DNA from 4 places in the Luteibacter sp. 22Crub2.1 genome. Region 3 is predicted to be linked to each of the others. Evidence: predicted binding sites of a transcription regulator. Region 3 holds the regulator's gene; each other region holds the start of a gene.

Evidence for each region. Region 3 encodes sigma-54, which starts transcription at its own class of promoters, with help from an activator protein. Its sites were predicted from a motif close to TGGCACGNGCNTTGC; they were not measured.
Region 1: flgB (flagellar basal body rod protein FlgB) is a predicted target of sigma-54. The motif match lies at 3,441-3,455, and genes of this name have one in related genera.
Region 2: fliD (flagellar filament capping protein FliD) is a predicted target of sigma-54. The motif match lies at 3,566-3,580, and genes of this name have one in related genera.
Region 4: glnA (type I glutamate--ammonia ligase) is a predicted target of sigma-54. The motif match lies at 4,109-4,123, and genes of this name have one in related genera.

Annotation. Positions count from the first base shown of each region.
Region 1 is NZ_FUYT01000015.1:48,633-54,687, reverse strand. Features, by position in the region: gene flgF (flagellar basal-body rod protein FlgF) at 1-612, opposite strand, end outside; gene flgE (flagellar hook protein FlgE) at 670-1,893, opposite strand; gene B5X73_RS15990 (flagellar hook assembly protein FlgD) at 1,915-2,562, opposite strand; gene flgC (flagellar basal body rod protein FlgC) at 2,572-2,985, opposite strand; gene flgB (flagellar basal body rod protein FlgB) at 2,982-3,401, opposite strand; gene B5X73_RS15975 (chemotaxis protein) at 3,575-4,492, opposite strand; gene B5X73_RS15970 (methyl-accepting chemotaxis protein) at 4,649-5,959, shown strand; gene flgA (flagellar basal body P-ring formation chaperone FlgA) at 5,956-6,055, shown strand, end outside.
Region 2 is NZ_FUYT01000015.1:61,428-67,482, forward strand. Features, by position in the region: gene flgL (flagellar hook-associated protein FlgL) at 1-167, shown strand, start outside; gene B5X73_RS16035 (flagellin N-terminal helical domain-containing protein) at 396-1,733, shown strand; gene B5X73_RS16040 (flagellin N-terminal helical domain-containing protein) at 2,057-3,532, shown strand; gene fliD (flagellar filament capping protein FliD) at 3,667-5,031, shown strand; gene fliS (flagellar export chaperone FliS) at 5,052-5,468, shown strand; gene B5X73_RS16055 (flagellar protein FliT) at 5,465-5,761, shown strand; gene B5X73_RS16060 (PilZ domain-containing protein) at 5,791-6,055, shown strand, end outside.
Region 3 is NZ_FUYT01000014.1:88,847-94,901, reverse strand. Features, by position in the region: gene lptA (lipopolysaccharide transport periplasmic protein LptA) at 1-415, shown strand, start outside; gene lptB (LPS export ABC transporter ATP-binding protein) at 420-1,139, shown strand; gene B5X73_RS15370 (RNA polymerase factor sigma-54) at 1,262-2,749, shown strand; gene raiA (ribosome hibernation-promoting factor, HPF/YfiA family) at 2,872-3,225, shown strand; gene hprK (HPr(Ser) kinase/phosphatase) at 3,342-4,292, shown strand; gene rapZ (RNase adapter RapZ) at 4,313-5,194, shown strand; gene B5X73_RS15350 (PTS sugar transporter subunit IIA) at 5,233-5,625, shown strand; gene B5X73_RS15345 (HPr family phosphocarrier protein) at 5,618-5,887, shown strand; gene ptsP (phosphoenolpyruvate--protein phosphotransferase) at 5,920-6,055, shown strand, end outside.
Region 4 is NZ_FUYT01000006.1:129,685-135,739, forward strand. Features, by position in the region: gene B5X73_RS07835 (DHA2 family efflux MFS transporter permease subunit) at 1-1,119, shown strand, start outside; gene acpA (acid phosphatase) at 1,239-2,918, opposite strand; gene B5X73_RS07845 (hypothetical protein) at 3,273-3,971, shown strand; gene glnA (type I glutamate--ammonia ligase) at 4,160-5,572, shown strand; gene B5X73_RS20595 (hypothetical protein) at 5,645-6,055, opposite strand, start outside.

The DNA.
Region 1 (6,055 bases), on a different contig from region 3:
GCTGGATTCCAGGGTGCCGTTGACCACCTTCACGTCCGCGTCGGCCGGCGCCTGGGAGCCGTCTTTCATGTGCATCAGACCGTCGCTGGCATACGTCAGCTGGTCGTTGCCGGGGTTGACCAGCTTGATCCGGTCGGTGGTGGCCACGGTGGCCGGACTTTCACCCAGCGGAACGGTGGAAATCGTGCCGTCCTCGCCGATCTTCACACTGGTCGACTGTGGGATCGTGATCGGACCGCCGCCGCCCAGCACGGCATTGCCGCGCATGTCCGTCAACAAACCGTCGGCGTCGACACGCAGGTTACCGGCACGCGTGTAACCCTCGGTGCCGTCGGGAGTCTGCACCGCGATCCAGCCGTCACCCTGCACGGAGATATCGAGGTCGTTGCCGGTATGCATCTGCTGACCGGACGTCGTGTCCCAGCCGGTCCCCTGCGCGACACCGTTGATACGCGTCTGCAGGCCGTCGCCCTGAACCGGCATGCTCTGGAACGCCGACAGCTCGGCCTTGAAGCCGGCCGTGTTGGCGTTGGCGAGGTTGTGTGCCACTTCGGCCTGCGCCCGCATGATCTGCGCGGCGCCGGTCATGGCGACATATACGGAACGGTCCATGGCTTCGGTCCTTAGCGGCCGGTCGCGGGCGCGGCCCGAGCCGCACCCGCGTCACGCTTAGTTGCGGATGTTGATGATCGTCTGGGTCAGCGTGTTGTCGGTCGAGATGACCTGCGCGTTGGCCTGGTAGTTGCGCTGCGCCTTGATCATGTTGACCAGCTGGGCGGTGAGGTCGGCCGTGTTGGACGCCTCCAGCGAGCCGGCCTGCACCGTGCCGACCTCACCCGAGCCCGCCACGCCACGGATCGGCTGACCCGAATCCGTCGAGGCCACCCAGTTGGTGTCGTTCTGCTGGCGAAGACCCTGGTTGTTGGCGAACGTCGCGATGGCTAGCTGCCCCAGCGGCGTCGACACACCGTTGGTGTAGACCGCCGATACCGTGCCGTCCGTCGAGACGTCGATCTTGGAGAACTTGCCGGCGGCAAAGCCGTCATTGGTCACGGCCGAGGTGGTGTACGAGTCGCCGAACTGGGTCACCTTGGTCATGTCGACCGTGAGGTTGATCGGCGCGGCGCCGGGGTTGGGCGACGCGGCACCGAAGTTGAGCTTGCCGTTGGCCGGCGTGGTGAGCGAGCCACCCGAGCTGAACACCATCTGCTGAGCGGTACCCACCTGGGTGCCGTCCACCGTCATGTACGCGTTCCACGTATTGGGATTGGTCGCATCCTTTGCGTAGTAGACGTTGGTGGTGTGCGTGGCACCCAGCGAGTCGTACGACTGGAAGGTCGACACGTAGTTGTAGCTCTGGTCGTTGGTCGGATCGAAGGCGACCGTCTTGGCCGTGTCCGACGAGGACAGGTTGGCGGTCAGGCCGATCGTGCCGCTGGCCTTGGCCGCGCTGGTGCCCGTGCTGATCTTCAGGTCCTTCAGGGCGCTGATGTCGAAGCCGCCGGTCGCGGTCGGCGGGTACACCTGCAGGTTCTGACCGGTCGCGTTGACGATGTTGCCGTTGTCGTCGGGGTGAAAGTTGCCGGCGCGCGAGTACGAATAGCCCGAAGAATCACGCAAGGTGAAGAAGCCCGCGCCGCTGAGGGCGAAGTCGTAGGAATTGCCGGTCTGGGTGACGTTGCCGTCGCCGAACTGCTGCGCGATGTTGGTCAGGCGGACGCCGCTGCCCGCCGCCGTGGCGGACAGGTTTTCACCGGCCACGGAATACACCTGCGAGAACTCGGCGCGCGAGCCCTTGAAGCCGACCGTGTTGACGTTGGCGATGTTGTTGGCGGTGACTTCCAGGTCGGAAGACGCCGCGTTGATGCCGCTGAGGGCGATATCGAAAGGCATGGGTGTGTTTCCTCGCTGGAATTACATGATTTGCGCGATCTGGCTCAGCAGGGCGCCGCCGTAGCCGGCCACCTGCACATAGGTTCCGTCCGTGCCCGAGGCACCGACGCCTTCCACCTTTCCGCGAACGAACGTGTCGATCGCGTTGCCGCCGGAAGTAGCGGTCATCTGGTAGACACCGTCGGTCAGCTGCGTGCCGTCGTCGGATTTACCGTCCCAGGAAAACTTGGTGAGGCCCGCATCGGGCTGGCCCAGGGAAATCGTGCGGACGACGTTGCCGGAGGCGTCCTTGATCTGAACGTTGACGTAGGTGCCGGAGGTACCGACGTTGACGGCCCCATCCATCTCGCTGTTGGTCAGCTGTCCCGCGGTGGACGGCACGAGCACCTCCTGCCCGACCAGACTGGCGGCACGGACGAACTGATCGCCGGTGAGGTTGGTCGCCAGCGTGTCGAACGAGCTCTGCAGCTCCTGCGTCGCGGCCACCTGAGAAAACTGCGCCATCTGCGCCACCATCTGGGTGGAATCCATCGGCTTGGTCGGGTCCTGGTTGGTCATCTGGGTGACCATGAGTTTCAGGAAATCCGACTGGCTGAGGGTCTGTTCCTTCAGCTGGCTGCTGGAAGACGTCGAGGACGTGGAACTGGTAGTGCTGACGGAAGCGACCATGGGAGTGCCTTATTTGCCGAGGTCCAGCGTCTTCTGCATGAGCTGCTTGGCGCTGTTCATGACTTCGACGTTGTTCTGATAGGAGCGCGACGCGGAGATCATGTTGACCAGCTCGTCGACCGGATTGACGTTGCTCGAATACACGTAGCCATTCGTGTCGGCGAGCGGATTGGCCGGCTCGTAACGCGACTGGATCGGTGCCTGGCTCTCGGTCACGCCGAGCGCGCGGACACCGCCGTTTTCCATCTGGCCGTCCACCTGCTGCTGCACGGCCGCGAAGGTCGGCTGCCTGGCGCGGTAGGCCGTGGCCTCACTGCTGGACAGGCTGTCCGCGTTGGCCATGTTGCTGGCGGTGGTGTTCAGTCGCGCGGACTGCGCGGCCATGCCGGAACCGGCGACGTCGAAGATCTTCAGGAGACTCATGAGGCGGTCCCGGTGATGGCGAGGCGCATGGTGTGGATCTGCGCGTTGATGAAGCTGAGCGATGCCTGGTAATGGATCGCGTTGGCGGCGAACTGCGACTGCTCGACCTGGGTATCGACGGTGTTGCCGTCCATGGTCGGCTGGGTCTCGGCGCGATAGGCCAGCTTGTTGGCCTGGTCGAGGGCCACGGCGGGGTTGCCGCCGATGTGACCGGCTTCGGTCGACGCCATCTGCAACGTGTGGCCATCGGTGGCCCCGGTCGCGGCGGTCATCGCTTTCTTGAAATCGAGGTCGCGGGCGAGGAAGCCCGGGGTGTCGGCGTTGGCGAGGTTGGATGAAATGACCTCGGCACGGCGCTGCCACAGGCCAAGGGCCTGGGCGTGTACGCCGAACAGCTTGTCGGATGAATCGATCATGGGCTCGTCCCCTCTCGTGACCTTGGCCCGAGGGGTTGAGCAAGAGCCGTGCCACGGCTGGGGACTAACGGCGAAACGGCGCCGGAGCGCCGTTTGCAAGGTCTTGCGATGGTCCCCAAGCCGCCAGCGACGGAATTCCGACGCGCCTGCCGGGGTGCCGCGTCAGGGCGACGTCAGGCCGGGAGCAGCTCGAGCACGGCCGTGGCAAGCACGTCGGGCTGGAACTTGGCGATGAACCGGTCGGCGCCTACGCGCTCGACCATCGCCTCGTTGAACACACCGCTCAGCGAGCTGTGCAGGAGGACCTTGTGATGACGCAGGCCGGCCTCTTCACGGATGGCACGCGTCAACGCGTAACCGTCCATCAGCGGCATCTCGATATCGGACACGACCAGGGCGACGCGGTCGGCGACCGGACCCGCCGCGAGTTCGCGGAGCTTTTCCAGGCCTTCCTTGCCGTCTTTGGCCACGACACATTCCAGGTCCATCTTGCGGAACAGGTCGACGATCTGCGTGCGGGCGACCAGCGAGTCGTCCACCACGAGGACACGGCGACTGCCCGCGTGCTGGATATGGGCGGCCTGCTGCACGCGGTCGGACAGCTCGACCGCCCGGGGATCCACATGGGCCAGCACCTGCTCGACGTCGACCACGGCGAGCAGGTCGCCGTCGAGACGCGTCACGGCGTTGACCCGCGCCCCATAGCCGAGGGCCGGCGGCGGCGCGGCCATATTGGTGCCGTCGACGTGGACGATCCGATCCACGTCGGACACCAGGAAACCCTGCACGGAGCGGTTGAACTCGGTCACGATGAGGTGCGCGCTGTCCACGGTGGCCAGCGGCGGGTAGCCCATGGCGGCGGCCAGGTCGATCACGGGGATGGTGCTGCCCCGGTAGTCGAAGCTGCCCGACACCAGCGCGTGCATGCTGGGCATACGCTCCAGACGCGGCCGGCGGAGCACCTCACGTACCTTGAAGACATTGATGCCGAACGCCTGGCGGTCGCCGAGACGGAACAGCAGCATGGCCACGCGGTTGTGTCCCGCCAGGCGGGTGAAGGTTTCCACGGTGTCGAGCAACGGGCGGGCCATGTCGTGCCTGGGCATCTGCATAAGGTGTCGCGGAACGTATCGGCGCGGTCACCCATACCTTGAGGTACCCGACTGGCACACGGATTGCTTGGCTCAAGAACGACGGCTCCTGGACGATTACTAGGGGCGACCATCCGAACAAGCGAAAGCGAAATCATGACCCTCCTCTGGAGCCAGCACGTCCGCCTTCTCGCCAGCGCCGCCGCCACCGGTGACGCCGCACGAGTCCGCGCCCTCTCCGCGCAGTATCCGGCGGCCGCCAGCGCCCTGGGCGCACTGCTCAAGCCTGCGGAGGCGCCGCGCACCGCGCCGGCGACGACCATCCAGGCCATCGAGCAGCAGGGCATGGTCCTGACCAATGCGCAGGCGCTCGGCGTCAGCCTGCAGGAGCTGGTCGGCAACCTCGAAGGCGCGCGCGATACCGCCGGTCGATTGACGGAAGCCAGCGCCAGGATCTCGACGGCGATCGACCATGCCCACGGCAGCGTCACCGGCATGGCGGAATCGGGCAGTCAGGGCCAGGCGACCGCGGGCGACCTCGACGGCCAGTTGCGCCTCCTGCGCAGCGCCCTCTCGGGTATGAGCCGCAACCACGCTCAGTTCTCCGAATATTTCACGGCGATCCGCAAGCTCACCGCGGCCGTGCAGGACATCGCCCATCAGACCAACCTCGTCGCGCTCAACGCCGCGATCGAAGCCGCGCGCGCCGGCGAAGCCGGTCGCGGTTTCGCCGTCGTCGCCGACGAAGTGAAGCAGCTGGCCGAGAAGACCACCCAGGCCACTGCGGAAATCGACCAGGTCACGCAGACGGTCGGTGAATTCTCGGGCCAGCTCGACGACGCCGTGCAGAACAGCCTGCGTCGCCTCGACCAGACCCAGACCGGCATCGCCGGTATGCAGGCATCGCTGGGTCGCGTGGATGACGCCGTGCGCGGCGCCCGCGGCAGCCTCGACGCGGCACGCGAAGGCATGACCGCGCTGGCCGGTCGGATCACCGCGATCCAGACCACGCAGACCTCGCTCGGCCGCATCGGCAATGAATCGCGCCGCCAGGCCGATGCCGCCGCGCGCGCCGCCGTGCTCGCTCACCGCCTCAGCCTGGCGCGCCTGGAGACCGAGGGCGCGCTCGACGCGGCCAGCCTCAGCCAGATGATCCGCGAAGCTTGCCAGGGCCTGCGCTACGCCGTCGAACTGGCGTCGCGCGATCCGGCCAGCCTCGATCGCCGCTGGCTCGACACGACGCCACTCATGCGCTGCATCGACCAGTTCCGCGAACGCCGCCCCGATGCGGCGGCCGACGGCATCCGCGCGGCGGGCGAGCGTTTCACCGCGCTGGCCTCGACGTATGCCATCACCCTCGGGGAAGGCCGTCACGCCGACGCCAGCCACATGGTCCCGGGGCTCAACAAGGAACTCGACGCCGTCACGCAGGGCCTTTCGGCGTCCCTCGCGGAGCGCGCTGCGTGATTCACCGGTTCGTCGCTGGCGGACTCGCCCTCGCGGCCCTGCTCGGCTGCCCGCTTCCGGCGGCAGCCACGCAGTCCGTCGACGGGGTGCGCGATG
Region 2 (6,055 bases), on a different contig from region 3:
TCGGTTCCGACGTCAAGCTTTCTTATGACAGCACCTTGTCGGATCTGACCGAGCTGGACTACGCGAGTGCAGCCAGTAAATACACCCAGCAGCAGACGGCGCTAGATGCCGCACAGCAGGCCTACGTGAAGATGCAGAATCTGTCGCTGTTCAATTACCTGAAATAGAACGCGCCTCGACGTTCGCATTTGCGACATTTCAAGGCGGCCGCAAGGCCGCCTTTTTAGTGCGCGAAATCCGGACTCATCTTCCTCCGGGCCCTACATCAAACTCATCCACCGCCGTCACTAGCCCGCCTGCAAATCGCCGATCACCTCTTACGGCGAATTCCCTTTTAGCGGGCACGCGACGCCGTCGCGTAAGCGGCGTGCCCGCCACGAGAGAAGGACATTCTCATGGCTCTCACTATCAGTACCAACATGGCGTCGCTCAACGCACAGCGACACCTCGGCATGACCCAGAGCAGGCTGGCCGAGGCCATGCAGCGCATCACCTCGGGCAAACGCATCAACAGCGCAAAGGACGACGCCGCCGGTCTCGCTATCGCGACACGCTTCACCACGCAGATCAACGGTCTCGCACAAGCCCGTCGGAACGCCAGCGACGGCATCTCGCTGTCGCAGACCAGTGAGGCGGCGCTCGACGAGGTAACGGCCAACCTGCAGCGCATCCGCGAACTGGCGTTGCAGTCGGCCAACGGCTCGAACTCCGGTGTGGACCGGCGCGCCCTCAACAACGAGGTGGTCGAACGCCTCGAAGAAATCACCCGCATCGCCACACAAACCAATTTCAATGGCATGAAAGTACTGGACGGAAGCGGCTCGCGCTTCACCTTCCAGGTCGGCGCCAACGTGGGCGAAGTGATTCAGGTGGGCCTTGGGCTGGGTATGCGTGCGGATCAGGTCGGTCAGGTAGCGAGTGGCTCGGTGGATATCGCATCGGCGTTCGTCTCCAAGCCTTACGCGTTCACGCAGGATCCTGCGAAGGACTGGAGCAATGCCAACGGGAAGAGCCTGGGTACGGTGGACTACGATGGCGTCAGGGTCGACTGGTCGCTCTATAAAGGCGACGCCGTCGACACTGCGCGTGGCTTTCTCGAAGGCAAGCTCGGTCGTGACTTCAGGGTTGCCGCCAACGGCGACAAACTCGACATCGTGAGGGTAGGGGGCGACCGCCTCAGCCTGGCTAAAGGCGATCTTTCATTTACCAATGGCAGCGGCGAGCGCGTCGACATCATCGGATCGTTCCGGGACACGCAAAGCGTCGCCGATGCCATCAATGCCAACGGACGAAGCGGTCTCTCCGCCTTTGTCGGTGAAAACGGATCGTTACGTTTCGATTCGCGGTCGGCCGTCAGCGTGTCGGGGGCTCTGGCAGGCAAGCTCGGATTTTCCAGTGATTACGCCATGGACACCACGACATCCCTGGCCGATGGCTCGGTGCTTACGCGAGATGCGGCATACGCCCTGGTGGCGCGCGTCGACGCGTCACTGGAATCGGTCAGCTCGACCCGGTCCACGCTGGGTGCCGTGCAGAATCGCCTGGAGTCCACCATTCGCAACCTCGACAGCATCCGGCAGAACATGACGGAGTCGCGCAGCACCATCATGGATTCCGACATCGCGGAGGAGACCGCAAAGAAGACGATGGCCATGATCCTTCAGCAATCGGGTGTCTCGGTGCTCGCACAGGCCAATTCGTCTCAACAGCTCATCCTCAAATTGCTGGAGTAATTCCACGGCCAGGCGGCACAGGCTCAGGCGCCCCCGCGAGTCCGCCGGGGCGCGAACTTCCGCTGCCGAATCGACGTATCTGGCGTTGTGAAATTGACCCTAAACCCGGAGCCGACCCTGCCGATAAATTGACTGACGGAGCCTGGGCGTCACCGCCTACACGGTTTCGATCAAGAAAGTTGTTGACAGGTAGAAAAAGTTCTCAAGTTTCCTCCCGGCGTGCCGTAAACCTCTCTGAGGCGGAAGGCTTCCTTCACGGAACCCCGCCGGACTACGCCGCACAACCTCCGGCATTTCGGTTCCGCTTAAAAAGGATCAATCCCATGGCACTGACCATCAACACCAACATCATGTCGCTGAATGCTCAGCGTAACCTGAGCACCTCGCAGACGAAGCTCTCGTCCGCGATCGAGCGCCTGTCGTCGGGTAACCGCATCAACAGCGCGAAGGACGACGCCGCCGGCCTCGCGATCTCGACCCGCTTCACGACGCAGATCAACGGCCTGAACCGCGCCGTGCAGAACGCCAATGACGGTATCTCGCTGTCGCAGACCACCGAATCGGCCCTCGACGAAGTCACGAACAACCTGCAGCGCATCCGCGAACTGGCCGTTCAGTCGACCAACGCTTCCAACTCGTCTTCGGACCGCGCGGCACTCGACGCCGAAGTCCAGCAGCGTCTGTCGGAAGTCACGCGTATCGCCACGCAGACCAACTTCAACGGCATGAAGGTCCTGGACGGTTCCGCCCAGAACCTCAGCTTCCAGGTCGGTGCCAACGTCGGTGAAGTGATCACCGTCGGCCTCGACAAGGGCATGAAGTCCAATCAGGTCGGTCAGCTGGCTTCGCAGACGGTCGACGTCTCGTCCAACTTCACCGTCGCCGCCGATGCCGCCGCCACCAAGGGCACCTTCACGTCCGACGCTTTCACCGGTGCCAACTACACGGGTGCCGCTGCCAAGACCTTCAAGGTCGGCAACACCAACATCACGCTGAACACCGATCTGTCGGGTGACACCGATGGCAGCGCGACGGCTGCGGCGATCCAGGCCCAGCTCACGAGCGCCGGCGATACGTCGGTCGCCGTGTCCGCCGCGGGCGGCAAGGTCGTCTTCACCGCCGGCACCGCCGGTGCGGGTGCGGCTCCGGCCCCGACGGGCGCTGGCGCCGCCATCTTCGGCACCGGCACGGCTGTTGCCGGTACGGACGCCGTGAAGGCGGGCGATGCCAAGTCCCTGACCATCGCTGCGGGTGCGGCTGGCGCCAGCATCCAGCTCGCCGACGGCACCAACTTCTCGCTCGCCGGCACGTACAAGGATGCTCAGGGCCTCGCCGACGCCGTCAACTCGAAGTCGGGTTCGGGCATCAGCGCCTACGTGAGCTCGGATGGCAAGAGCCTGACGATCTCCTCGGCCACGGGTTACACCGTCAGCGGTACGCAGGCCGGTACGCTCGGCATCACGACGCAGGCCGTCAGCACGACCTCGACCCTGGCCGATTCCAGCGTCAAGACGGTCGACGATGCGAACAAGACGATCAACCGCATCGATGCCGCCCTGCAGTCGGTTTCCGATCTGCGCTCCACCCTCGGCGCGGTGCAGAACCGCTTCGAGTCGACCATCTCCAACCTGCAGAACATCTCGCAGAACCTGACCTCGTCGAAGTCGGCCATCACCGACGCCGACTTCGCTCAGGAAACGGCGAACATGTCCTCGGCTCAGATCCTGCAGCAGGCCGGCGTCTCGGTCCTCGCCCAGGCCAACCAGAGCCAGCAGATCGTTACCAAGCTCCTCCAGTAATGGTGACACCGCCATCCCGGGGCATCCCCGGGTTGGCAGGGTAATTGCTTAGTTGTCCACGGCTGGCTCCCACTGGGGGTCAGCCGTCGACAAATTGGCGCCCCGGGCAGTGAGGCGTCTTCACGGAGAGTCTCATGGCCACCAGTAGCAGCACCGTTACGCTCGGATCCAGCTCCATCGACGTCGCGTCCATCGTTACGAACCTTGTGAACAACAAGCGTGCGGCGAAGGACAGTCAGATCTCGACGGCTCAGACCAGCACCAGCACCCAGATTTCGGCGATCGGCAATTTCACCTCGTCCCTGACGAGCTTGCAGGCCGCCATCAAGTCCCTGACCGACGGTACCGCGTTCTCCACGCTGAAGACCTCGATCGGCGACTCCACCGTCCTCTCGGCGACGACGGATTCCACGGCCAAGGCCAACGTCTACAACATCGCCGTTACCCAGCTCGCTACCTCGCAGAAGACCACGTCGGGCGCGTTCGCCAGCGCCAGGACGACCGAGGTCGGCACGGGCACCCTGAGCATCGCGGTGGGTGACAAGTCCATGAGCGTCGATATCGCCTCGCCGGCGAACACGCTGCAGGACGTGCGCGACGCGATCAACAACTCCAAGTCCAATCCCGGCGTCACCGCCAGCATCGTCACCGGTACCGACGGCGCGCATCTGGTGCTGACCTCGCAGACCACCGGTGCGGCCAACGCGTTCACGGTCACCTCCAGTGGCGGCGACGGCGGCCTGGCGCAGCTGGATTTCGATCCCGCGACGGATACCCCGACCATCAAGGCGCAGGACGCCTTGTTCACGGTCGACGGCACGGCGGCCAGCAGCCCCACCAATACGACCTCGACGGCGATCGACGGCGTGACACTGTCGCTTGCCAAGACCGGCTCGAGCAGCATCACCATCAGCAACGACACCAGCTCGGTCAGCACGGCGATGCAGTCGCTGGTCACCGCCTATAACTCCTTCGTTTCGACCTACAGCACGCTGACCAAGTACGACGCGACCAACCAGCAGGTCGGCGCCCTGATCGGCGATGCCACGGTCAATTCGATCAAGAGTCAGGTCTCCCAGCTGCTGGGTTCGCAACTGACTGGCGCCACCGCCAGCCCGCGCTCGCTCAGCGACCTGGGTGTGTCTTTCCAGGTCGACGGCACGCTGAAGTTCGACACCACGAAGCTGAGCTCCGCGCTGAGCTCGAACCCGAGTGGCGTGAAGGACCTGCTGAGCGGCACCAACGGTATCGCGCCGAAACTCGACAAGCTGGTCACCGGCTGGACCTCGTCCAGCGGCATCCTGACCCAGCGCACCACCAATCTGAATGCCAAGCTCAAGGACCTGGCCGATCAGCAGACCGCCTGGGACTCGACCATGACCGACTACACGAAGCGCCTGACCACGCAGTACACGGCGCTCGACACCATGATGACCAAACTCAGCAGCACCAGCAGCTACCTCACGCAGCAGTTCGACGCGCTGACCAAATCGTCCTGATCGCAGGACAGGAAACCCACATGGCACTTGGATACTCCCGCGGCGCTGGCGCCTACCAGCAGGTCCGCACCGGTGGCGGCCTCGAGCAGGCCGACTCGCACGGTCTCATCACCATGCTCATGGATGGCGGTCTGGAACGCATTCGCCTGGCGCTGGCGTGCATGGCTACGGGCAACGTCGCGGGCAAGGGCGAGGCCATCTCGAAGACGATCGAAATCGTCGGCGGTCTCCAGTCGGGCCTCAATCACGACGTGGCCACGCCGCTGGTTTCCCAGCTGGACGCCCTGTACGACTATATGAGCCGCCGTCTCGTACACGCCAATCTGCATAACGACGCCGAAGCCCTCGAAGAAGTCGCGCGCCTGCTCGGGCAGATCCGCGACAGCTGGGTGGCCATCCCGGTCGAGGCTCGTCAGCTCGCCGGAGCAGGCGCATGAACGACACCCTCTGGTGCGACCTCCCGCGCGTCCTCGACCTGACCGAGTCCATGCATGCGGCCGCCAGCGAAGGTCGCTGGGATGAGCTCACCGAACTCGAAGCCCAGCGCGAGCCTGTCCTGCGGCAGGGGAGCATGCGTCCGGCCCCCGAAACGCTCGAGTCGCTGAAGTCCATCATGTTGCTGGATGGCCTGATCAAGGACCTCGTCTCGGCGGCTCGCGACGAGACCGCGGCGCAGTGGGACACGTCCCGTCGGGTTCGCCGCGCCGTCGCCGCGTATAATTCGTTCTGATCGACACATCCTTTGGCGGGGACGGACGGATGACTGACGAAGCGTGGAAGGCATTCTCCGATCGCGTAGCCTGGGATTCCCGGTTTCACGCCACCTGTGAGATCACCGAGCGTCCCGATCCGGCCGCGCTGGCCTTGATCAACGACCGCAACACCAATGTCCTGGTCGCCGTGTCCGCCCTCATGGACCGGCGCAGCGACACTGGCGAGGACGACAGCCCCCTGACCCAGGAAGTGGCCCGTCTGGACGCCAAGCTCAACGTCCTGATGGAGATCGTCAACCGGCTCCTCCTGC
Region 3 (6,055 bases):
CGTCGTCCTGACCCAGGGCACCCTGAAGATCACCGGCAGCAAGGCGACGGGTTATTTCGACGCCGATAGCCAGCTCAACCGGGTGGTCGTCGACGGCAGCCCCGCCACCATTCATCAGCTGGACGATTGCGACCAGCCGATGGACGGCAAGGCGTCCAACATCGACTACAAGATCGACAAGGACTTTGCCGTGCTGACCGGCGGTGCCCATGTCAACCAGCCGGCGAAGGGCAGTGCCGATGGCGACAAGCTCACCTATAACACCCAGAACAGCACGATGACGGGCGAGAGCAACGGTCCCGCACCCGTGCACATGACCTTCCAGCCGAAGAGCACCACGCCGGGCGCTCCCGCCAAGGCGGCCGGTGCCTGCCCCACTCCGGCGGCCGCGGCCGCACCTGCCAGGAAGCCCTGACCCGATGCTTTCAGCCCAAGGCCTGCAGAAGCGCTTCCGTGCACGCAAGGTAGTCCGCGACTTCGCCTTTTCCATCCGCGAAGGTGAGGTCGTCGGCCTTCTCGGTCCCAATGGCGCCGGCAAGACGACCTGCTTCTACATGGTGGTCGGGCTGATCCAGGCCGACGCGGGCGTGATCAAGCTCGACCAGCAGGACATTACCGGCCTGCCCATGCACGCGCGTGCCAAGCTCGGCATCGGGTATCTGCCGCAGGAAGCCTCGGTCTTCCGTCGCCTCAGCGTGTCGGACAACATCATGGCGGTGCTCGAGCTGCGCGACGGCATGACGCAGAAGCAGCGCGACGACGAACTCGACAGCCTGCTCGACGAACTGAAGATCGCGCATATCGCCGATCAGAAGGGCATCAGCCTGTCCGGCGGCGAGCGTCGTCGCGTCGAAATCGCCCGGGCGCTGGCGGCACGCCCGCGCTACATGCTGCTCGATGAGCCGTTCGCCGGCGTCGATCCCATTTCCGTGGGCGAGATCCAGCGCATCGTGCGACACCTCAAGGAACGCGGCATCGGCGTGCTGATCACCGATCACAACGTCCGCGAAACGCTCGGCATCTGCGACCGCGCGTACATCCTCAACGACGGTGAGGTCCTCTCGCGCGGTACGCCTCAGCACATCCTCGCCGATGAGAAGGTGCGCGAGGTGTATCTGGGTCGTGAATTCCGCATCTAGAGCGCGTCACCGGCCATCTGCGCCGACGCGCAGATTCGGCCAGAGGTGCTAGCCGGCCGGACCGCTGGTTTGTGGAGGCCGCAAGGGGTTAGGATGGATTCGACACCTCACGCATCGAAGGCATGAAACCCGGACTTCAGTTTCGCCTGCATCAGCAGCTCACGCTGACCCCGCAGCTACAGCAGGCCATTCGTCTGCTCCAGCTGTCGCAGCTGGAGCTCGAAGCGGAACTCCGCCAGATCGCGGAGAGCAACCCGCTGCTCGAGTTTGCCGAAGATGCGGAGTCCGACGCGGATGCCGACGGCGACGCCGCGGACGAGAACGGTTTCGACGCGGAGTTCCCGTCCCGCCAGGAGCTCCCGGCCAAGTCCTCGAAGGAGGACGAGTCCACCGCCACCCCGTCCGAAGAACTCGCCCCGGAGTGGGATGACGATCGCTTCCACGGCGAGGCGGGTGACTACGCCGGCGCCCCATCGCGTGCCAACGGTGGTGACGAAGACGGTTTCGAGCCGCAGAACGCCGCGCCGGAAAGCCTCCAGCAGCACCTGGAGTGGCAGCTCAATCTTTCCCAGTTCTCCCCACGCGACCACGCGATCGCCACCGCGATCATCCACGCGCTGGACGAGGACGGGTACCTGCGCGACGGGGTCGAGGCGGTGGAAGTCGCGCTGCCCGCCGAACTGCGGGCCAGTGCCGGGGAGATCGAAGCGGTACGCCAGCGCGTGCAGCGATTCGATCCCACCGGCATCGCCAGCCTCGATCTGCGCGACTGTCTGCTCTGCCAGCTCTCGCAGTTTTCGACCGAAACCCCGTTCCGCGACCTGGCGATCCGTATCGTCCTTGAAGAGCTGGAGCTCCTCGCGCGAAACGACAGCGTCAAGATCGCCCGTCGGCTCAAGGCCGCCGAGAACGAGGTGGCCAGCGCCGCGGCGCTGATCCGCAGCCTCGATCCGCGCCCGGGCGCCGCGCTGGATGCCACGCCCGTCGAATACGTCGCGCCCGATGTGTACGCACGGCGGGAAGCGGGTCGCTGGACGGTCAGCCTCAACGCCGACGCGCAGCCCCGGCTGGGGCTCAACCAGCATTACTGCAACCTCATCGCCCGCGCGCGCGGCGACGACGCCACCTGGATGAAGGGCCAGCTGCAGGAAGCCCGCTGGTTGCTGAAGAGTCTGCAGTCGCGCGCCGAAACCCTGACCAAGGTCGCGGAAGTCATCGTCCGCCGCCAGAGCGCCTTCCTCGATTACGGCCCCGAGGCCATGCATCCGCTGGTGTTGCGTGAGGTCGCCGAAGAAGTCGGCATGCACGAATCGACGATTTCACGGGTCACCACCCGGAAATACATGCACACGCCGCGCGGCACTTTCGAACTCAAGCATTTCTTTTCCAGTGGCGTGGCGACGGAAGACGGCGGCAGCGCATCCGCCACCGCCATCCAGGCCATGTTGCGCAAGCTCATCACGGGCGAGGACGCACGCCGCCCCTTGTCCGACCAGGCCCTCGCCGAGGAGCTCCATCGACGCGGAATTCAGGTCGCACGCCGTACGGTCGCCAAGTACCGTGAAGCGATGCGAATTCCCAGCTCCAGCGAACGCGTTCGCGCAGGTTGAGAAACATCGGGGGGAACCCCGGCGGAGGTCCACGGTCTCATCAGTTCAGGCTTGAGGAGCGGCAACCCCGCCGTTCCGATCTCGTCGCCATAAGGCGACACCCTCAGCAAGAAGGAGGCGTCATGCAAATCCAGATCAGCGGCCAGCACGTCCATATCACCCCCGCTCTGCGCGAGCGCGTGGAACAGCAAATCGGCCGCTTCGAACGCCTTTTCGACAATATCAAAGCCCTCGACGTGGTCCTTTCCGTCGACAAGAACGAGCACAAGGCCGGAGGCACCCTGCACTGTGCCGGCACCCGGCTCCATGGCGAAGGCGTGGCCCGCCTGGAAGACGACAACAAGGGCGACACGCTTTATTCCGCCATCGACGCCATGATCGGCAAACTCGCCGACCAGCTTCGCAAGCACAAAGAGAAGCTGAAGGATCACCATAACGCCGAAGGCCGCGACGCGCGCGTTGCCAGCACCGACTGACGCGAGCGCCCGGCGGCCGCTCGCGCGCGCCGCCGGGCCTCCTCCCGCGTGTTGATGGCACAATAGCCCCAGCCGGCGCCCTCACGCCGGCTTCGCCATCTAAAGGGATCACACGCGTGGATCGGCTCACCGCCAGACAACTCTTCGACGGCGTCTACGAACGTATGGCGCTTCGCTGGGCCGCCGGCATGCGCGGCGAGGCCCGCGTGCTCGAGCCCAATGCCAAGCAGAGCCGCCGTCCTTCGCTGGTCGGCTACCTCAACGTGATCTACCCGAACAAGGTGCAGATCATCGGCACGGAGGAGCTCAACTACCTCGACGGCCTCGAATCGCGCCAGCGCTGGGAGGTCATCCACAAGATCGCCGCCTACCAGCCGGCCGCGCTGATCGTCACGAAAGACCAGTCGATCCCCTCCGACCTGCGTGAAGTCGCGGAAGAAACCGACACGCCACTGTGGCAGAGCACCAAGCGCGGCCACGAGCTGCTCACGTATCTGCAATATCACTTGGCGCGGACGCTCGCACCCCGGGTCACGCTTCATGGCGTCTTCCTCGAGGTGTTCTCCATCGGCGTGCTGATCACCGGCGACCCGGGCTCCGGCAAAAGCGAGCTGGCGCTGGAACTCATCAGTCGCGGCCACCGCCTGGTCGCCGACGACGCGACCGAATTCACCCTCATCGCGCCAGACGTCATCGACGGCGCCTGCCCCGAGCTGCTGCAGGACCTCCTCGAGGTGCGCGGCCTGGGTGTGCTCAACATCCGCGAGATGTTCGGCCACACGGCGGTCAAGCCATCGAAATACCTGCGTCTGGTCGTGCACCTCAAGCCGTTGACCTCCGGTGAAGACATCGACGCGATGACCCGCCTTACCGGCGACGTCAGCCGGCGTAACGTGCTGGACGTGGACGTGCCCAAGATCACCATTCCCGTCGCTCCCGGCCGTAACCTCGCGGTGCTGGTGGAGGCGGCCGTGCGCAATCACGTGCTCAAGAGCAAGGGCATCGATCCCGCACAAACCTTCATCGACCGGCAGGCGCACCAGATGCGCCGCCTGCCGCCGTGGTGACCGACGTGACCGAGCAAACCATGAGCCCCATCGTCGAACCTGGCGCCATCCATCTGGTCGTCCTTACCGGTATGTCCGGCGGCGGCAAGACGGTCGCCCTGCGTGCGCTGGAAGACCTCGAGTTTTACTGCGTCGACAACATGCCCGCCGAGCTGATTCCCCAGCTCGTCGCCGCCGTCAGCCAGGGCGAGCACGGACCGCGCCGTCGCATCGCCGTGGGCGTCGACGTGCGCAACCGGCGCATCGACCTCTCGCGCATGCCTCACGTGCTTTCCGAGCTTTCCACGGCGGGCGTCCACGTCCATCTGATCTTCCTGGACAGCCGCGACGACGTCCTGATCAAGCGCTACTCCGAGACCCGCCGCCGTCACCCGCTGGCGGCGGAAAAACTCTCGCTGGCCGATTCCATCGCCGAAGAGCGCCGCTTGCTGCGGCCCCTGGTCTCGATCGCGGAAAAAGTCATCGACTCCAGCGACCTCAACGTCCATCAGCTGCGCCGGCTGTTCGCCACGGGATACGCCGCCGCCTCGGACGGCACGACACTGCTCTTCGAGTCGTTCGCCTACCGCCGTGGTTTGCCCTCCGACGCCGATTTCGTCTTCGACGCCCGCTGCCTGCCCAACCCCCACTGGGACCCCCGCCTGCGCCCGTTCTCGGGCCGGGACCTCCCCGTACGCGAGTTCCTCGACGCGAACCCGCTCGTGGGCGAGTACTATGCGGACGTTGCCCGCTGGCTCGACACCTGGTTGCCGCGCTTCGAGGGCGAGGATCGTAGCTATGTCACGGTCTCGATCGGCTGCACGGGCGGGCGTCACCGCTCGGTCTATCTGGTCGAGAAGCTGGCCCAGCATTTCCGCTCGGAACGCGGCAACGTACTTACCTTTCATCGCGAGCTAGAGTGAGCCATGACCCAGCCCATGCCAGTACGAGAAACCGGGCGATGAGCGTCGGCGTCCTCCTCATGACCCACGAAGCCGTCGGCAAGGCGCTGATTTCGGCGGCCCGCCACGTCATGCCCAAGCTGCCACTCGAAGTCGATGCCGTCGAGGTTCCACCCAGTTCGGATCCGGACGTCATGCGGACGCTGACCGCGAAGCATGCGCGCGACCTCGACCACGGTGACGGCGTGCTGGTGCTCGCCGACCTTTACGGCGCCACCCCGTGCAATATCGGCCTCTCGCTGGCCGAGCTGGGCGTCCACCTGCGTTGCGTATCCGGCCTCAACCTGCCGATGCTGCTTCGTGTCCTCAACTATTCGGAAAAATCGCTGACCGAACTGGCCGACATCGCGGCCGCTGGCGGTCGCGGAGGGATCTTCATCGACCATGCTTGAACGGGACATCGTGGTATCCAACCGGCTGGGCCTTCACGCTCGTGCTTCAGCCAAGCTCGTACAGCTGGTGGCGGGGTTCAAGTCGACGGTATGGCTGATCAGCAAGGGGCGTGAAGTCAACGCGCAGAGCATCATGGGCGTCATGATGCTGGCCGCGGGCATGGGCACCTCGCTCGTCGTGCGCGCCGAGGGTGAAGATGAAGAAGCCGCGCTCAACGCCGTGGTCGATCTGTTCGATCGCAAATTCGACGAGGGTGCCTGAACGATGATGCCGCCGCACAGGACGAGCCCCCCATGAGATACGTGCTGACCGGCACGCAAGCCGCCCGGGGCATGGCCCTCGGTCGCGCGCGTCTGGTCCAGCCGAGCATCTACGCCGTCGACACGCGGATGCTCGAGGACAACGAAATCGCTCCCGAGATCGAGCGCC
Region 4 (6,055 bases), on a different contig from region 3:
ATCGCGCTGGCGCTATGGGCGATGACCGTGGTCGTCGCGCCGGTCTTCGGCCCGATCCTCGGCGGCTGGATTACCGACAATTACCACTGGTCGTGGATCTTCTTCATCAACATCCCGGTCGGCATCTTCGCGGTCGTCGTCACCTATGCGCTGCTTCGCGACCGTGAGTCGAAAGTCACGAAGATGCCTATCGACGCGATCGGCCTGTTCCTGCTGGCCGTCGGCGTGGGCTGCCTGCAGTTCATGCTCGACAACGGCAACGACGACGACTGGTTCAGTTCAACGACCATCGTGGTGCTCGCCATCGTGTCGCTGGTCTGCATCACCTTCCTGGTCGCATGGGAGCTGATGCACAAGCATCCGGTGGTGGAGCTTCGCCTGCTGGGCCGACGAAACTTCTTCGTGGGCGTGCTGTGCCTCTCGCTGGGCATGTTCGCCTTCTTCGGCGGTACGGTGGTCATGCCGATGTGGGTTCAGGAGGTACTCGGCTACACGGCCACCTGGGCAGGCTTCGTCGTCGCTCCCATCGGCATCCTGGCTATCGTGCTGTCGCCCATCGTCGGCGTGTTCCAGAGCAAATTCGACCTGCGTCTGCTCAATACGATCGGCTTCGCGGTGTTCGCTGCCGCATCGTTCTATATGTCGACGCTCAGCACGAACGCGCCGTACAGCGAGCTGGCCATCCCGCGGCTCTGCATGGGTGCGGGCATCGCGTTGTTCTTCGTGCCGGTGAACCAGATCATCCTCTCGGGCATGCCCGATGAGGAGGTCGCGAGCGCATCCGGGTTGTCGAACTTCTTCCGCACGCTGGCAGGCAGTATCGCGACGGCCGTGAGTACGACGATGTACTCCCATCGCACGACGTATCACCACGCGGTGCTGTCGGAGAACGTCGTCGAGGGCAGCCGCACGACGACAGAGTACCTCGATCGCTTCCAGGCACTTGGCGTGCAGGGCCCGACCGCCAACGCGGCGCTCAACCGCATCGTCGACATGCAGGCGGCGACTCTGGCGGTCAATGACGTGTTCTGGATCTTTGGCCTGATCTTCGGACTGGCGATGATCGCCATCTGGTTTGCCAAGCCGCCGTTCGCGTCGGGCGGTACTCCCGGACACTGAGGGTCCGGGCTGTCGCCAGCAGGCTGGCTCCTACGAGCAGACTGGCTCCCACCGCTGCCGGCGTCCCGAGGTCGGGGCTGCGGGAGATGGTCCGGTGGGAGCCCACCCTGTTGGCGATATCAAGTCGCCGAAAAGTCGAGCGTTTCGGTAAGATCGCCCGCCGCCGGCCCACCCGCCGCCACCATCGCATCCTCACGGATCTTCAGCCCCGGCAGCTTTTCCAGCTTGAACCGGCGCGTCAGGAAGCGCGCGATGGATCCGGTGTCGTAGATCGTGTGCTCGACGTGGCCCTTCTTCGCATAGGGCGAGACGACCAGCGCAGGGATGCGCGTACCCGGCCCCCAGCGGTCGCCCTTCGGCGGAGCGACGTGATCCCACCAGCCGCCGTTCTCATCGAACGTGATCACCACCAGCATGTTCTTCCACTGCGGGCTCTTGCGCAGCGCATGTACGACGTTGGCGATATGACGATCGCCGGCTTCCACGTCGGAGTAGCCGGCGTGCATGTTGAGGTCGCCTTGCGGCTTGTAGAACGCCACCGGCGGCAGCTTCCCAGCCGCGATGTCCGCAAGAAAATGATTCGTCGCCGCCGTCTCGCCAAGACCGCCATCGCGCAAATGCTTCTTGCGCGCTTCGGTTCCCGGAGCCAGCGTCACGAAGTAATTGAGCGGCTGGTGATGTGGCTGGAAGTTCGGCGTCTGCGGGAAGCTGGCGTCGTCACCGTCGCCCTTACCGTCGAGCGCGGCCTGGAAACCGCCGCCATACCAGGCCCAGTCGACATCCTTCGCCGAGAGCACGTCGCCGATGTGTTTATGCTTCTGCGGCACCAGCGTGTTGGCGCTGGTGGCGTCGGCAAGCAGCGGATTCCTGCGATCGACGTTGAAGCCCGGCGAATAGGGCGGACCGATGGTGTTCACCGCCCAGAAGTCCGGGGTCAGCGTATTGTGGTGCGCGAACTTGGGTTTGCCGTCCATGGCGCTCTTCGGCGATTCCTCGTCCATCTTCAGGCGATGGTCCAGCGGATCGCCGCTTTCGGTCACCGCGATGTTGAACTGCGCGGGGCTCTTGTCGGCGTCCGGATAGAACGGCGGTTGCGCGGCGACGAGGTACTGGTGGTTGAGGAACGAACCGCCAAAGGCCCCCATGAAGAAGTTGTCGCACAAGGTGAATTGCGAGGCGATATTCCACAGGCGCAGGTGCACGGGTGCGCTGGCGTAGTGCCCCATGGTCAGCGCGCCGTTGTCACCCCACGCGACGAAGCCGTCGTTCTTGCCGCCGTTGATCTGCAGCTGGTTGTTATAGAACGCGTGGACGAGATCGCGCGTGACCAGACCGTGCGGCAGCGGGGTGCCGTCGCCGGTGTGCAGTGCCCACGGCGCGTTCGGCAGGCCGGTAATGTCCTTTTCGCCGATCTTGTACGTTTTATGGTCGACGACCTGCTCGTGCGGCACGAGCCCGCCCCAGATGGGTGGCAGGGTCTTCAGCGGGGTGCCGTCGCGATCCCGCTGGATCAGACGTTCTGGCGGAACTTCGCTCAGCGGCTGCTGCAGACCGGGGAAGTCCCCGAACAGATTGTTGAAGCTGCGGTTTTCCGCGTAGATCACGACCACGTTGTCGATGTGTCTTTCGAGCAACGCATCCAGTGCGGCACCGGTCGGCGCTGGGCCAGCCGCCTTCTTGCCGGCTGCGGTCACCTCGCTTGCGCCACCCAGCGCGAGCATGGCGCCGGTCGTGGCCATGCCGCCCAGCAACCGGCGTCGCGCGGCGTCGGGGGTGTCGTTATCGGTTTTCTTGGTCATGGAGCGGCTCTGCGTGCGCCGGCCCGGGGAAAGGCGGCGGTGTGGGAGGGGCGAGGCCCCGCTAGGGACCGAAGCGTAAACGATGTGGGTGGCTCGGGAAAACGCGACGGCATCGGGAACGAGGCGTCAACGCTCGCGGACCTATTTACTGCGGCATGCGCGAGTCGGATGATGGCGCCGGCGCAAGGTTGCGCGACAGGGGAAATCGCGATGGCTATCAGATCTGGCCTCGGCATCGCCGTGGCTGTCGTACGGGGACATGGGCGGACGCTTTGCGCGGTCGGCGTCTTCGTATTGTCGATGACGCTCGCTGCTTGCTCCGGCAATCGGCGGCCAACAACGCCCCCGCCTCCGATGCCCGTTGAGCCGCTCCTTCCCGTCCCGCCCGAAGCGACGGATGTCACCGGACCCGCGGTCGTCGATCACCGTCCGCCGGCGGACCGGGCATACGACATCCACTCGTTGCTGATCACCAGCTGTGATTACGGGATTTATACGGTGCCCCAGAAACCGGCTTCCCTGTCGGCTGTCGCGTTGCTTCGCAACGAAATGGCTACCGCGCCAGGCGACCCATGGCACGGGCACACCATCGAGGTACGCCGTTACGCTGCCTATCTCAACGCCAAGCGCGCGTTGAAAGGCAGCGTAGGGTCGATGTATGGGGGCCTGCTTCCGATGCTCATGCTTCGAGCCGGCGAGAAATGCTCCGAGACGGAGATGCATGGCGGATGGTATGCGGGATCGGAGATTGTGAATGCGCTGTCGCCACTGATCGTCGAAATGATCGTCAGTGTCGACGGCAAGGTCTACAACGTGCGCTCGGTGTATTCGCCGCGCGTCGGCGTCACGCCCAAGCTCAAGCAGCCGACCGATGACAGCGAACTGACGCAGGCGATGATCAAGGCGGATCGCGCATTGCTCGCGCGGATGGGAACCGCGGTGCCGACAGCGCAGCCGGTGACTCCCGGTCCGGTCGCGCCGCCGACCTCGACGGCGCCCGCAAAGTCGTCGGACGACGATGGCTTTGTGAACTTTCCTTCCCACCAGCCTTGAGCGACGACGCTGGCGGATCGGCCGAAATGGTGCGTGAGCGAGAACGATGCACCATGATGGTGCATTTGCACATCTTCCTCACACCCGTTCTATGATGGGAGAGCTTGATTCCGGCGCCCCGTCGATGGCGGATACGCTGGCATAGCGATTGCTACACGCATTCCGCCCACACCCATTTCGAGGTTTGTATGTCCGCCGCTTCCAAAGTGCTGAACCTGATCCAGGACGAGGAAATCGAGTTCGTCGACCTGCGCTTCGCCGACATGCTCGGCAAGCACCACCACGTCACGTTCCCCGCCCACGCCATCGACGAGAGCACGTTCGAAGACGGCAAGATGTTCGACGGCTCGTCGATCGCCGGCTGGAAGGGCATCAACGAGTCCGACATGGTTCTCATGCCGGATCCGGAGACCGCCCACCTCGACCCGTTCAGCGCCCACAAGCAGCTGATCGTGCATTGCGACGTGCTCGAGCCGAGCACCATGCAGGCTTACGGTCGCGACCCGCGCTCCATCGCCAAGCGCGGCGAAGCCTTCCTGAAGTCGACCGGCATCGCCGATACCGCCTTCTTCGGCCCGGAACCCGAGTTCTTCATCTTCGACTCGGTCCGCTGGCAGAACGACATGGGACGCGTGTTCTACGAGATCGGCTCCGAAGAAGCGGCCTGGTCGTCGCGTTACAAGTACGACGGCACCAACAGCGGTCACCGTCCGGGCGTTAAGGGCGGCTATTTCCCGGTCAGCCCGGTCGACAGCCTGGGTGACCTGCGCGCCGACATGTGCAAGGTGCTCGAGTCGCTCGGCCAGGTGGTCGAAGTGCATCACCACGAAGTCGCCAACGCGGGCCAGTGCGAGATCGGCACGCGCTTCAACACCCTGGTGAAGAAGGCCGACGAACTGATGACGATGAAGTACGTCATCAAGAACGTCGCCCACCAGCAGGGCAAGACCGTGACCTTCATGCCGAAGCCGATCGTCGGCGACAACGGCTCGGGCATGCACGTGCATCAGTCGCTGTCGAAAAACGGCGAGAACCTCTTCGCGGGCGACCTCTACGGTGGCCTGTCGCAGACGGCGCTGTGGTACATCGGCGGTATCTTCAAGCACGCCAAGGCCATCAACGCGTTCGCGAATTCGACGACCAACAGCTACAAGCGTCTGGTCCCGGGCTTCGAAGCGCCGGTCATGCTCGCCTACTCGGCGCGTAACCGTTCGGCATCCTGCCGTATCCCGTACGTGTCGAGCCCGAAGGGCCGTCGTATCGAGATCCGTTTCCCCGATCCGATGCAGTCGGGCTACCTGACCTTCACCGTGCTGATGATGGCCGGCCTCGACGGCATCCTGAACAAGATCGACCCGGGTGCACCGGCCGACAAGGATCTCTACGATCTGCCGCCGGAAGAAGAGAAGAACATCCCGCAGGTCTGCGCCAGCCTCGACGAAGCGCTCGCCGCGCTCGACAAGGATCGCGACTTCCTCAAGGCCGGTGGCGTGTTCACCGACGACTTCATCGACGCGTACATCGCGCTGAAGATGCAGGAAGTGACCCGCTACCGCGCGAGCACCCACCCGCTCGAGTTCCAGATGTACTACGCGATCTGATTGCGAGAGCGATCATCGGGTAAAAGAAAGGGGCGCTTCGGCGCCCCTTTTTCTTTGGTTCTCTCGCCGTGTTCAGCGCGTCATTCCCAAAGGCCCGGCGTCCAGTCGGCGCTGATCTTCCCGATTCTTTTCCGACGTCTGTATCTCGTTGCGCTTCCGCTCGTAAAAGGCCTCTATTCGCGCCATGGTTGCCGCATCGGAGCATCGGGTCGTATCGGCCAACATGAATCCACCGATGTTCACTAAGCGTCGTCCCGTCTTACCTGTATCTCCGCAATCGACATAGTCGAAGGTGGATGAGGGATCGTAGACGATGGTCTCACCGAGAAAGGCCCCGGTGCTCGCTTCGTATGCGCGATCAAAGACAGCGGCGTGCCACCGCTTCGCAAAGCCAACTTGCAGCGATGGATCGGGATGAGGAATACGGTGAAAAACTGAGGGCAGTACGCGGAAAGCGCTGTACGTGTCGACTCGGATACAGCC